Regions from separate parts of the Roseburia sp. TF10-5 genome, predicted to be linked through region 2. Evidence: predicted binding sites of a transcription regulator. Region 2 holds the regulator's gene; each other region holds the start of a gene.
The links. The regulator Rex, encoded in region 2, represses fermentation and respiration genes when NADH is low (regulators of the CRP and FNR family bind a similar motif). The targets are predictions, from matches to a motif close to ATTGTTAANTANTTAACAAT.
Positions count from the first base shown of each region.

Region 1: DXD06_RS14780 (butyryl-CoA:acetate CoA-transferase) is a predicted target of Rex. The motif match lies at 1,416-1,435, and genes of this name have one in related genera.
Region 3: DXD06_RS13605 (enoyl-CoA hydratase-related protein) is a predicted target of Rex. The motif match lies at 1,921-1,940, and genes of this name have one in related genera.

Region 1 covers NZ_QTYW01000021.1:41,418-44,707, forward strand. Annotated here, with positions in the region: gene DXD06_RS14780 (butyryl-CoA:acetate CoA-transferase) at 18-1,358, opposite strand; gene DXD06_RS14785 (class I SAM-dependent rRNA methyltransferase) at 1,851-3,149, shown strand.
Region 2 covers NZ_QTYW01000001.1:251,032-254,321, forward strand. Annotated here, with positions in the region: gene DXD06_RS01315 (NAD(P)H-hydrate dehydratase) at 1-441, opposite strand, end outside; gene DXD06_RS01320 (hypothetical protein) at 447-1,130, opposite strand; gene DXD06_RS01325 (redox-sensing transcriptional repressor Rex) at 1,150-1,785, opposite strand; gene DXD06_RS01330 (NADP-dependent isocitrate dehydrogenase) at 1,807-3,018, opposite strand; gene DXD06_RS01335 (GntR family transcriptional regulator) at 3,038-3,290, opposite strand, start outside.
Region 3 covers NZ_QTYW01000018.1:12,284-15,573, forward strand. Annotated here, with positions in the region: gene DXD06_RS13600 (EAL domain-containing protein) at 1-833, opposite strand, end outside; gene DXD06_RS13605 (enoyl-CoA hydratase-related protein) at 1,021-1,824, opposite strand; gene DXD06_RS13610 (zinc dependent phospholipase C family protein) at 1,995-2,582, opposite strand; gene DXD06_RS13615 (EAL domain-containing protein) at 2,716-3,290, opposite strand, start outside.

The DNA.
Region 1 (3,290 bases), on a different contig from region 2:
GTGAACAAACGGTGTTCTTATCGGTTGGAACGTCTCCAGATGTGCATCTGGTCTGCCTCTTTGATCAGATCATCACGGAAGTCCGGATGTGCAATGGAAATCAGAGCCTCTGCCTTCTGCCAGGTAGATAATCCCTTTACATTGACCATGCCATATTCGGTAACGACATAGTGGGTATTTGCACGGGTGTCTGTGACAATAGAACCTTCTGCCAGGGTCGGGCGGATGCGGGAATGCATAACACCTTTCTTATCCGTGAATGTGGAAGAACAGCAGATAAAGCTCTTTCCACCTTTGGACATATAAGCACCGAGAACGAAGTCAAGCTGTCCGCCGGCACCACTGATGTGTTTGGTTCCGGAAGACTCGGCACTGATCTGTCCGAACAGGTCAATATCTACGCAGTTGTTGATGGAGATAAAGTTGTCCAGTGCTGCAATGGAGCGGATGTCGTTGGTGTAGCTGACAGGGGCACTCATCAGTTCCGGATTTTCATCCAGGTAATCATACATCTTCTTGGTTCCGGCACCGAATCCATATACCTGACGGTAGCGGTCAATGTTCTTGCATGCACCGGTAATCTTTCCGGCTTTGGCAATGTCTACGAATGCATCTACATACATTTCTGTGTGAACACCAAGATCCTTTAAGTCGGACTGTGCGATCAGGGAACCGACTGCGTTTGGCATACCGCCGATACCAAGCTGTAAGCAGGCACCGTTTGGAATCTGGTCTACGATCAGCTGTGCAACTTTCTGGTCTACTTCGGTAGCAGGACCGCCGGCACCGAGTTCTCCGATTGGAGGATTGGAGCCTTCTACGATTGCATTGACTTTGGAAATATGTATACCGTTTTCTGTTCCGCCAAGGCAGCGCGGCATATTTTCGTTGACTTCTACGATGATATGTCTGGCTGTCTCACACATCGCACCAAGATGGGAAGCACTTGGCCCGAAGTTGAAGTATCCATGCTTGTCCATTGGAGCAACCTGGAACATTGCCACATCATCCGGACAATCCAGCTCACGGTAATAACGAGGGAGCTCGGAATAACGGATCGGGCTGTAGAATGCACAGCCACGTGCGATCATATGACGTTCGATTCCGGACATATGCCAGGAATTCCATGTAAAATGCTCGCCGGCGTCTTCGCGCTCAAATACGGCAAGCGGTTTTAAGAGGATTCCGCCACGCAGGTTGATATCCTTCAGTTCATCGGTACGCTTGGCAAGTGCTTTGTCCAGTGTATCTACGGTGTTGGTACACCAGCCATAGTCTACCCAGTCACCGGATTTGATTACTTTTACGGCTTCGTCTGCTGAAACGAGCTTCTGTCTGTATTCTTCTGAAAAATCCATTCGTATAAGACCTCCTTGTATGTCTTAGCGTGAAGTTGTGAACAGAAATGCAACAACTTCGTTAATTTATTAACAACATTATAACATTTATGGATTTCAAAAACAATGGGGAGTGCTGGAAAACGTAATTATTCTGTGGTACACTTAAATTACATGATAAAACTTTCAGCCACTGTTTTTCCATTTATTCAGATTTCTTGCAATTAAGAGGCTGTAAGAATTTTGAATTCAGGGTTCCTAAGCCGGACGCAACCGTTGGAAACGCACCGTCCGGGTGCGATTCCAACTTTCCCGTACTTCCATGTACGGGAATTGCTGACTTATGACAAAATTCTAACAGACTCTAAATTGCAGAAAATTCACAAATAGAAAAACAGTGACTGAAAGTTATTTGAAACGTAAATTAAGCTTTGAAAAAAGGTTTTTGAGCTATCTTACGTTTTTGAAAATATGACAATAGAAAATTCATTATAGAGAAGAAAGAGAGAAAAGATGGAGAATCATACAATTGTTACTTTAAAAAAGGGAGAAGGCCGCACGATCAAGGCGGGTGGCGCATGGATTTTTGATAATGAGATTGATACGATTGTGGGGACATTTACCAATGGAGATGTGGTGACGGTACATGATTTTGACGGATATCCGATGGGAAAGGGATTTATCAATCAGAATTCGAAGATCCGTATCCGGATGCTGACACGCCATGTCGATCAGGAGATCGACGAAACGTTTTTGTACATGCGTGTGAAAAATGCGTGGGAGTACCGCAAGCAGGTGATGGCGGGTGGCAATGACAGCGTGCCTGAAGCGGATGATGTAGCAGAGAAAGTGTTTCCGGGAATTGGAACGACAGGAAGACCGGATTTGAATTGCTGCAGAGTAATCTTTGGAGAAGCAGATTTTCTGCCGGGACTGGTCATTGACAAGTATGAGGATGTGCTTGTGGTGGAATGTCTGGCACTCGGTATGGAGCAGTTCAAGGAAACAATCGTTTCATTATTAAAAAGGGTACTGAAAGAGGACGGTATTTCTATCCGTGGAGTCTATGAGAGAAGTGACGCCAATGAGCGCAGGAAAGAAGGACTTCCGAAGGTGAAAGGATTTATTGGGGAAACATTTGATACAGAGGTGGAGATTACGGAAAATGGCGTGCACTATCTGGTCGATGTGGTAAATGGCCAGAAGACGGGCTTTTTCCTGGACCAGAAGTATAACCGGCTGGCAATGCAGCGGATCTGTAAAGGAAAGAGAGTTTTGGACTGTTTTACACATATGGGAACGTTTGCACTGAATGCAGGAATCGCAGGTGCTTCCGATGTGACGGGACTTGATATTTCGGAATATGCGGTGCAGCAGGCAAATGCCAATGCCGTGCGTAATCATCTGGAAGATACGGTACATTTTCGCTGTGCAAATGTACTGGACGAGCTTCCAAAACTGGCAGAAGCCGGAGAAAAGTATGATGTAGTCATTCTCGACCCGCCGGCATTTACGAAATCCCGTGAGGCCACGAAGAATGCCATCAAAGGTTATCGGGAGATCAATATGAAAGGGTTAAAGCTGGTAAAAGACGGTGGATACCTGGCAACCTGTTCCTGTTCCCATTTTATGACACAAGAACTGCTGGCAAAGACGGTGAAGGAAGCTGCAAAGGCGGCACACAAACGGCTGCGTCAGGTGGAATTCCGTACGCAGGCGCCGGATCATCCGATTTTGTGGGCAAATTCTGCGAATGTGCCGGAGAGCTATTATCTTAAATTTTTTATCTTCCAGGTTGTTGATGAGAAATAATCCGAAGAATGCTTATTTATAGGGGTTCCGGAACAATTCTCTGATATGAAATAAAAGACTGACACACCTTTTGACACACTTTTATAGAAAAATATCTCGAAATAAGCAAATCCTCTTAGTTCATTTGCGCCCTTGTTGGAT
Region 2 (3,290 bases):
GTCAATATCGTTTGCAAGTGCTCCGGATATTTCCCGGGACAGACCGGTTCCAAACATGGCATCAATGACCACATCATAGGATGCCTCCCCTGCGGAAACTTTCTCCTTTTGCACGACCGGAATGCGGTAGGCACTGCAGATCTGTTTCTGGGTGTCATAGGATGGACTGGTCCGGTGCCCTTCTTCCTCTCCTGCCGGCCATACGGACACAAAAACCCCCTGTTCCCGCAAAAGTCGGGCAATGGCAAGTCCGTCCCCTCCGTTATTTCCGCTTCCACAGGCAATTAATGCTGTCGATAATTTATTTTGTTTAAGCACTAAAAGCTTCTGCACAAAAGCCATCGATGCCTGTTCCATCAATACCAGTTCCGGTACATGAAACACCTGCGACGTATTCTGATCCAGAAGCTTCATTTCTTTTCCCGATACAAGATAACGCAAGATTTCTATTTCTCCTCTTTCTTCTCTTCCTTTTGTGATTCTTTCGTATCGTTTTGTTTATTTTGTGCGCTGTCCTCTTCCACATCTTCATCTTCATAGTGAATATCGAACAGATCCAGAGTGGATGGCCCGAAGATATCGTGCAGATACGCATAAATCTCACGATTGTTGATATCCCGGTTCTGCTTACGGATGATATTTTTCTTTAAATCCACACGAACCTGATTGATCCAGGCATCAATATCATCGGATTCCTTTTTATTGACACGTATTTTTTCGTAAAAATATCCCATGCTCTGAAGCATCAGTTTCCGGTTGACATCACGGATCCGACGTGGAATTTCCAGCAGTTCGTCCTCATTTTCTTCCATTTTCTGATTGGTTTCATCAATCAGACGTTTATCTTCATCCAGCTTTTTTTCCCGCTGTGCATCCATATCTTCGGATGTAGTTCCGTCCATGTTTGCGACAATGCTTTCCATCAGCTGCTTTTTTACTTTTTTCAGCTGTTTTAACTCTTCATTCAGTTTTCCCTGTCTGGCAAGCAAAGCATTCAGCTCGTTTTCCGTTTCATGAATTTCGTCCGGCTTGCCATGCACAGCAAAAAGCCGATGCCACTTCTCATCAAGTACAAGAATCGGCACCTGTTTGTCTGCCAGCGCTTTTTTAAATTCTTCATCATCCTTCATCGTATCACCTCTTTGTGTGCTACTTGGAGTTCTTCACGATATTATATGATAACTGCATCAGACTGTCCGACAAATGAACATTTTCGACAACCACACTTTTATCACTTAAATCCAGATCCACATGGGCAAAATTCCAGATGGCACGGATTCCCAGATTCACAAGATGCTGCGCAGTATCTTCTGCCTTTTCTTTCGGGAGTGTTAAGGCTGCAATATCTACTTTATTTTTTTTGCAGTAATCATCCAGTTCATCCATCATATAAATCGGAATATCACGAACGGTCTGTCCTTTTAAAGATGGTTTTACATCAAACAACGCAGTAATGATAAAACCAAACCGTTCAAATTTTACATAATTTGTAATTGCCTGACCAAGATTTCCGGCACCGATCATGATAATATTATGGGTCTCATTTAACCCCAGTATTTTTCCGATCTCATCATACAGGTATTTCACATTATATCCGTAACCCTGTTGTCCAAATCCGCCAAAATTATTCAAATCCTGGCGAATCTGAGAGGCCGTCACCATCATCCGGTGACTCAGATCATTGGAGGAAATGCGCTCAACGCCTTCCTCCAGCAATTCTCCCAGATAACGGTAATATCTTGGCATACGACGGATGACAGCTTGTGAGATTTCCTTTTCCACAATTTCATCCTCCAATCCTTTTATTTATGAAAGAGAAGCTTCTAGTTCTGTCCGGATTGCCTTAATAAAATTCTCACTGTTTAATACCACCGGATTTTCAATGGTCGTAATCAAAGCAAGATCCTTTGTCATCTTTCCGGACTCAATGGTCTTTAAGCATGCTGCTTCCAGTTTATCCGCAAAATCACAGAGTGCCTGATTTTTATCCAGTTCTCCGCGCTTTCTGAGTGCTCCTGTCCATGCAAAAATGGTTGCGACGGAGTTTGTGGAAGTTTCTTCACCCTTCAGATGCTTATAATAATGTCTCTGAACGGTTCCGTGTGCAGCTTCATACTCATAATATCCATGCGGGGATACAAGTACGGAAGTCATCATGGCAAGAGAGCCGAATGCAGAACTGATCATATCACTCATAACATCACCGTCATAGTTTTTGCATGCCCAGATAAATCCGCCTTTTGACTTCATAACACGTGCAACCGCATCATCAATCAAAGTATAAAAATACTCAATTCCGGCTTTTTCAAATGCATCCTTGTAATTCTTCTCAAATACATCCTGGAAAATATCCTTAAAGGTATGGTCATATTTTTTGGAAATGGTATCCTTTGTTGCAAACCACAGATCCTGCTTTGTATCCAGTGCATATTTAAAGCAGCTGTGTGCAAAGCTTTCAATGGAATCGTCCAGGTTATGCTGTCCCTGTAATACACCGGCTCCGGTAAAATTATGGATCAGTTCACGCACGATGGTTCCATCCTCTGCAGTAAATACCAGCTCAGCCTTACCAGGTCCCGGAACCTTCATTTCTGATGCCTTATACACATCGCCATACGCATGTCTTGCAATCGTGATCGGCTTTTCCCAGGTCTTAACATTTGGCTCAATTCCCTTTACGACAATCGGCGCACGGAATACCGTTCCGTCAAGCATGGCACGGATGGTTCCGTTCGGACTCTTCCACATTTCTTTTAAATTATATTCTGTCATTCTTGCGGCATTCGGAGTGATCGTTGCGCATTTTACAGCAACACCGTATTTCTTTGTTGCATTTGCAGAATCAACCGTTACCTGATCGTTTGTCCGGTTACGCTCTTCCAGTCCCAGATCATAATACTCTGTTTTCAGATCAATAAACGGAAGTAACAGCTCATCCTTGATCATTTTCCAGAGAATTCTTGTCATTTCATCTCCGTCCATCTCTACCAGTGGTGTTGTCATTGTAATCTTGCTCATCGCTTCATTCTCCTTTATTTTATTTCATCAGATTTTCCCAACCGATTTTATCCATGTTGGATATCGTATTGCGGATATGGAGTCTGGCACACTCCTCCGCTGTCCGGGCATCCCTTGCCTTTAATGCCTCGGCAATTGCCCGGTGTTCATTGATCGACGCATGAGCCCGTGCTTTCTCTTCCAGTGTGATCCGACGGATGCGCTGCAGATAATGATGATAGTCCCGAAGCACACGTGTCAGTTCTTTGCTTGCGCATGCTTCATATACCATT
Region 3 (3,290 bases), on a different contig from region 2:
CAGCCCTGTACATCCTCCGAGATCCCGGAAAGGGAATCCAGTGAACTGTTAAATATTTTCAATGCACGCTCATTGGCATACACACATTCGTTATTTATATCAAAACATATCACAGCGTTATTCATTTCATTTACAACGATGGACAGTGTTTTATCTACAAGTTCACGCGAAGAACGGTACAGCGTCAGGTAACAGATCAGTATTGCTGCGCATACAAAAAAAGGAAGCGACACATCAATCGGAAATTCTGAAATTCCACATATAAATTTTGATACCGTGATCACACATATTAACACAAGTATCGGCAAATATTTCTTACGGTAAAAATCCGGTATCTGTATAATTTTGATGATAAACGATGCAATAATACAAACTACCAGACCATATGCAAACACATAGTGAAAGTAAAAAATAATGGATTTGTCGGCTACATGATACATATCAAAATTCGGGAATCGCACGGTTTCTATCGTAAATACGTTATGAAAAATTATATTTAAAAACAGTAAAATTCCATCCAGATATGCAATTATGAAACACCCCTTTTTAAACGGTGAAACCTCGTGAAAAACACGTGTATACTGCTGGGAATACTGCAATACATATATCAGCATCAGATCAAAGGAAAACCGATAAAGTGCTTCCATTATATAAGAAAATGTTTCATTTCCTGAAAAAGCAGACAAACCATTGCTAAGGATCGTAACAATTGCAAAAATGAGGCATTTCACAATGGAAGATGCCACATCACTTTTTATTTTTCTGGAATATTTGATACAAATAAGAATTGGTACTATCATCAGGCATAATAAGATCATATAAAGTTTATCCATGAAGACGTTAAACCTCCATTTAATAATAATTTTTATAACACTCCTGTTTTAGGGTAACTCCCTTATTATTTATAATAACCTAATTTCACCAGATTGTCTAATATAATTCCATTTTCCCTATCCTGAAATATGGTAAAAAAGGACGATATGATTTCTCATATCGTCCCTTATCGCCCTCTGTATGGTTTTAGAAATCTGTTAATGTAGCAGCTCTCTTTTCTAAGAATGCTCCCATGCCTTCCTTCTTGTCATGTGTATCATTGACAACGCCAAACAGGTTAGCCTCCATCTCAACAGCGTTCTTGATATCCATGTCATAACCATTGTTGATTGCAGCCTTTGCAACAGATACTGCATAGCTTCCCTTAGAAATAATCTTTGCTGCCATAGCCTTTGCAGTTGGCATAAGTTCTTCCTTGGCAACTACCTTATTTACCAGGCCGATACGGTATGCTTCGTTTGCATCTACATTGTCACAGGTAAAGATCATTTCTTTTGCACGTCCCATACCTACCAGACGGGCAAGTCTCTGTGTACCACCGAATCCAGGAATGATTCCAAGACCACACTCTGGCTGTCCGAAGATGGCATTCTCGCTTGCGATACGGATATCACATGCCATAGAGATCTCACATCCTCCGCCTAATGCAAATCCGTTTACGGCAGCGATAGTAACCTGACGCATGTTCATCAGTTTGAAAAATGGCTCAGAAGCCTTGATTCCGAATGCACGTGCTTCCGGAGCTGTAAAGTTTACCATCTCGGCAATGTCTGCACCAGCTACGAATGACTTGAACTCGTTGCCCTTCTTGTCCGGACCACCGGTTAAGATGACAGCTTTAATATCATCGTTTGCTTCGATCTCGCTTAAGCATACGTTTAACTCATCCAGAGTCTCACTGTTTAATGCATTTAATGCTGCTGGTCTGGAGATTGCTAATACAGCGATTCCGTCAGCTACTTCCAGAGTTAAATTCTTGAACTCACTCATTGTATAAATCCTCCTAATCCTAAATGTCTTTCGTAACGGTATATGTACCTGATTGTCACGAATCATCGACAGTTTCATATGGGATAATCGTAACACTTTGTCAAAAATTTGTCAATCCTATAAGTGTCCGTAAACGTAGAAAAACAGCCGGATTTCCGACTGCTTTCCTTCTATGCAACCCTATGCTGCATATGATTCTTTAAAAACAGATAATCGATGCCATCCACCACCTGTTTATTGACCAGCACAATATTCTCAATGTCTTTTGCAGTATCAATCTTACTGCTTAAATACTTATCATGCATCTTCTGAATATAATCAAACAGTGCCTCCTGGCTGGCAAACTGCCGATGCCCGCATTCATTCAATGCCTTCGGTGCCTCCGTCTTTAAAAAAGCGCGGAGTTCATGTTTGAGATGTTCTTCATAAGCACAGTGTTCTTTAAATCCTCCCGGATAAATCTTATTGTGCGGAAAGGTAAAATAATCTGCTACGTAATGCGTGATCTCCCCCAGGTTCATGTAATACATCCGCTTCCGTTTTGGAAAACGATTCTCTTTTCCATGAATCAATGCATCTATATCCTTCCTGAGTTTTGGAAATGTACCGGTAATCTCATGCCGTTTATAGATAAAAGATGGCTTACAATCCGGCAGGACACTTCCAATATAAAACGACAGCCAGTGTTTTTTCAGCCCTTCGTCCTCTGTGTTTGCTACAATATAACGTGCCAGTGAAATATGTGACTTCTTTCTCATGTTTTCCGTCCATCCTTTCTGAAATGGCTTTTGTGCTGTAACAATTTCCCTGTCATCATCATATATCCAGGGCTTCAAAAAAACAAGAGAAATTTTGGTAAATATCACTGGAAATTTTTGAAGAAACAGACCGCTACTTCTCGTTCATCTGTTTCATATAAGTAATAAACGCCTCCAGTTCCAGCGGTTTTGCATACAGATACCCCTGATAGCAATGACAGCCCAGCGTATCCAGAAGATCTCTCTGCTCCCTGTTTTCCACAAACTCTGCAATGACATTTACACCAAGTTCCTGTCCCAGTTCAATAATCGAACGCACAATTTTCTGATTCGTATGGCTTTTTAAAAGTGGGCGGGTCAGTGAACCGTCCAGCTTGACTACATCAAAATACTCTGACTGCAGGTACAGCAGGGAAGTATGTCCCATGCCGAAATCATCAATCAAAAGCTTATGTCCCTGCTTTTTGAGTTCTTCAAGTTTCCGGACAACCACATCCGTCTGCAGAAGGATATCCTGTTCTGTAATTTCAATCCAGAGCATGCGGGCATCTATCCCTTTTTGTTCCATTGTCTGCCGGATATATCCCTCAATGTCCCACAACAGGGAGTGCGCGGTAATGTTTACGGAAATTTTAAAATCCGAATCATATTGTGCATGCGTCTGCACAATCCCATCCGTAACCTCATCAATGATAAACCGTTCCAGTT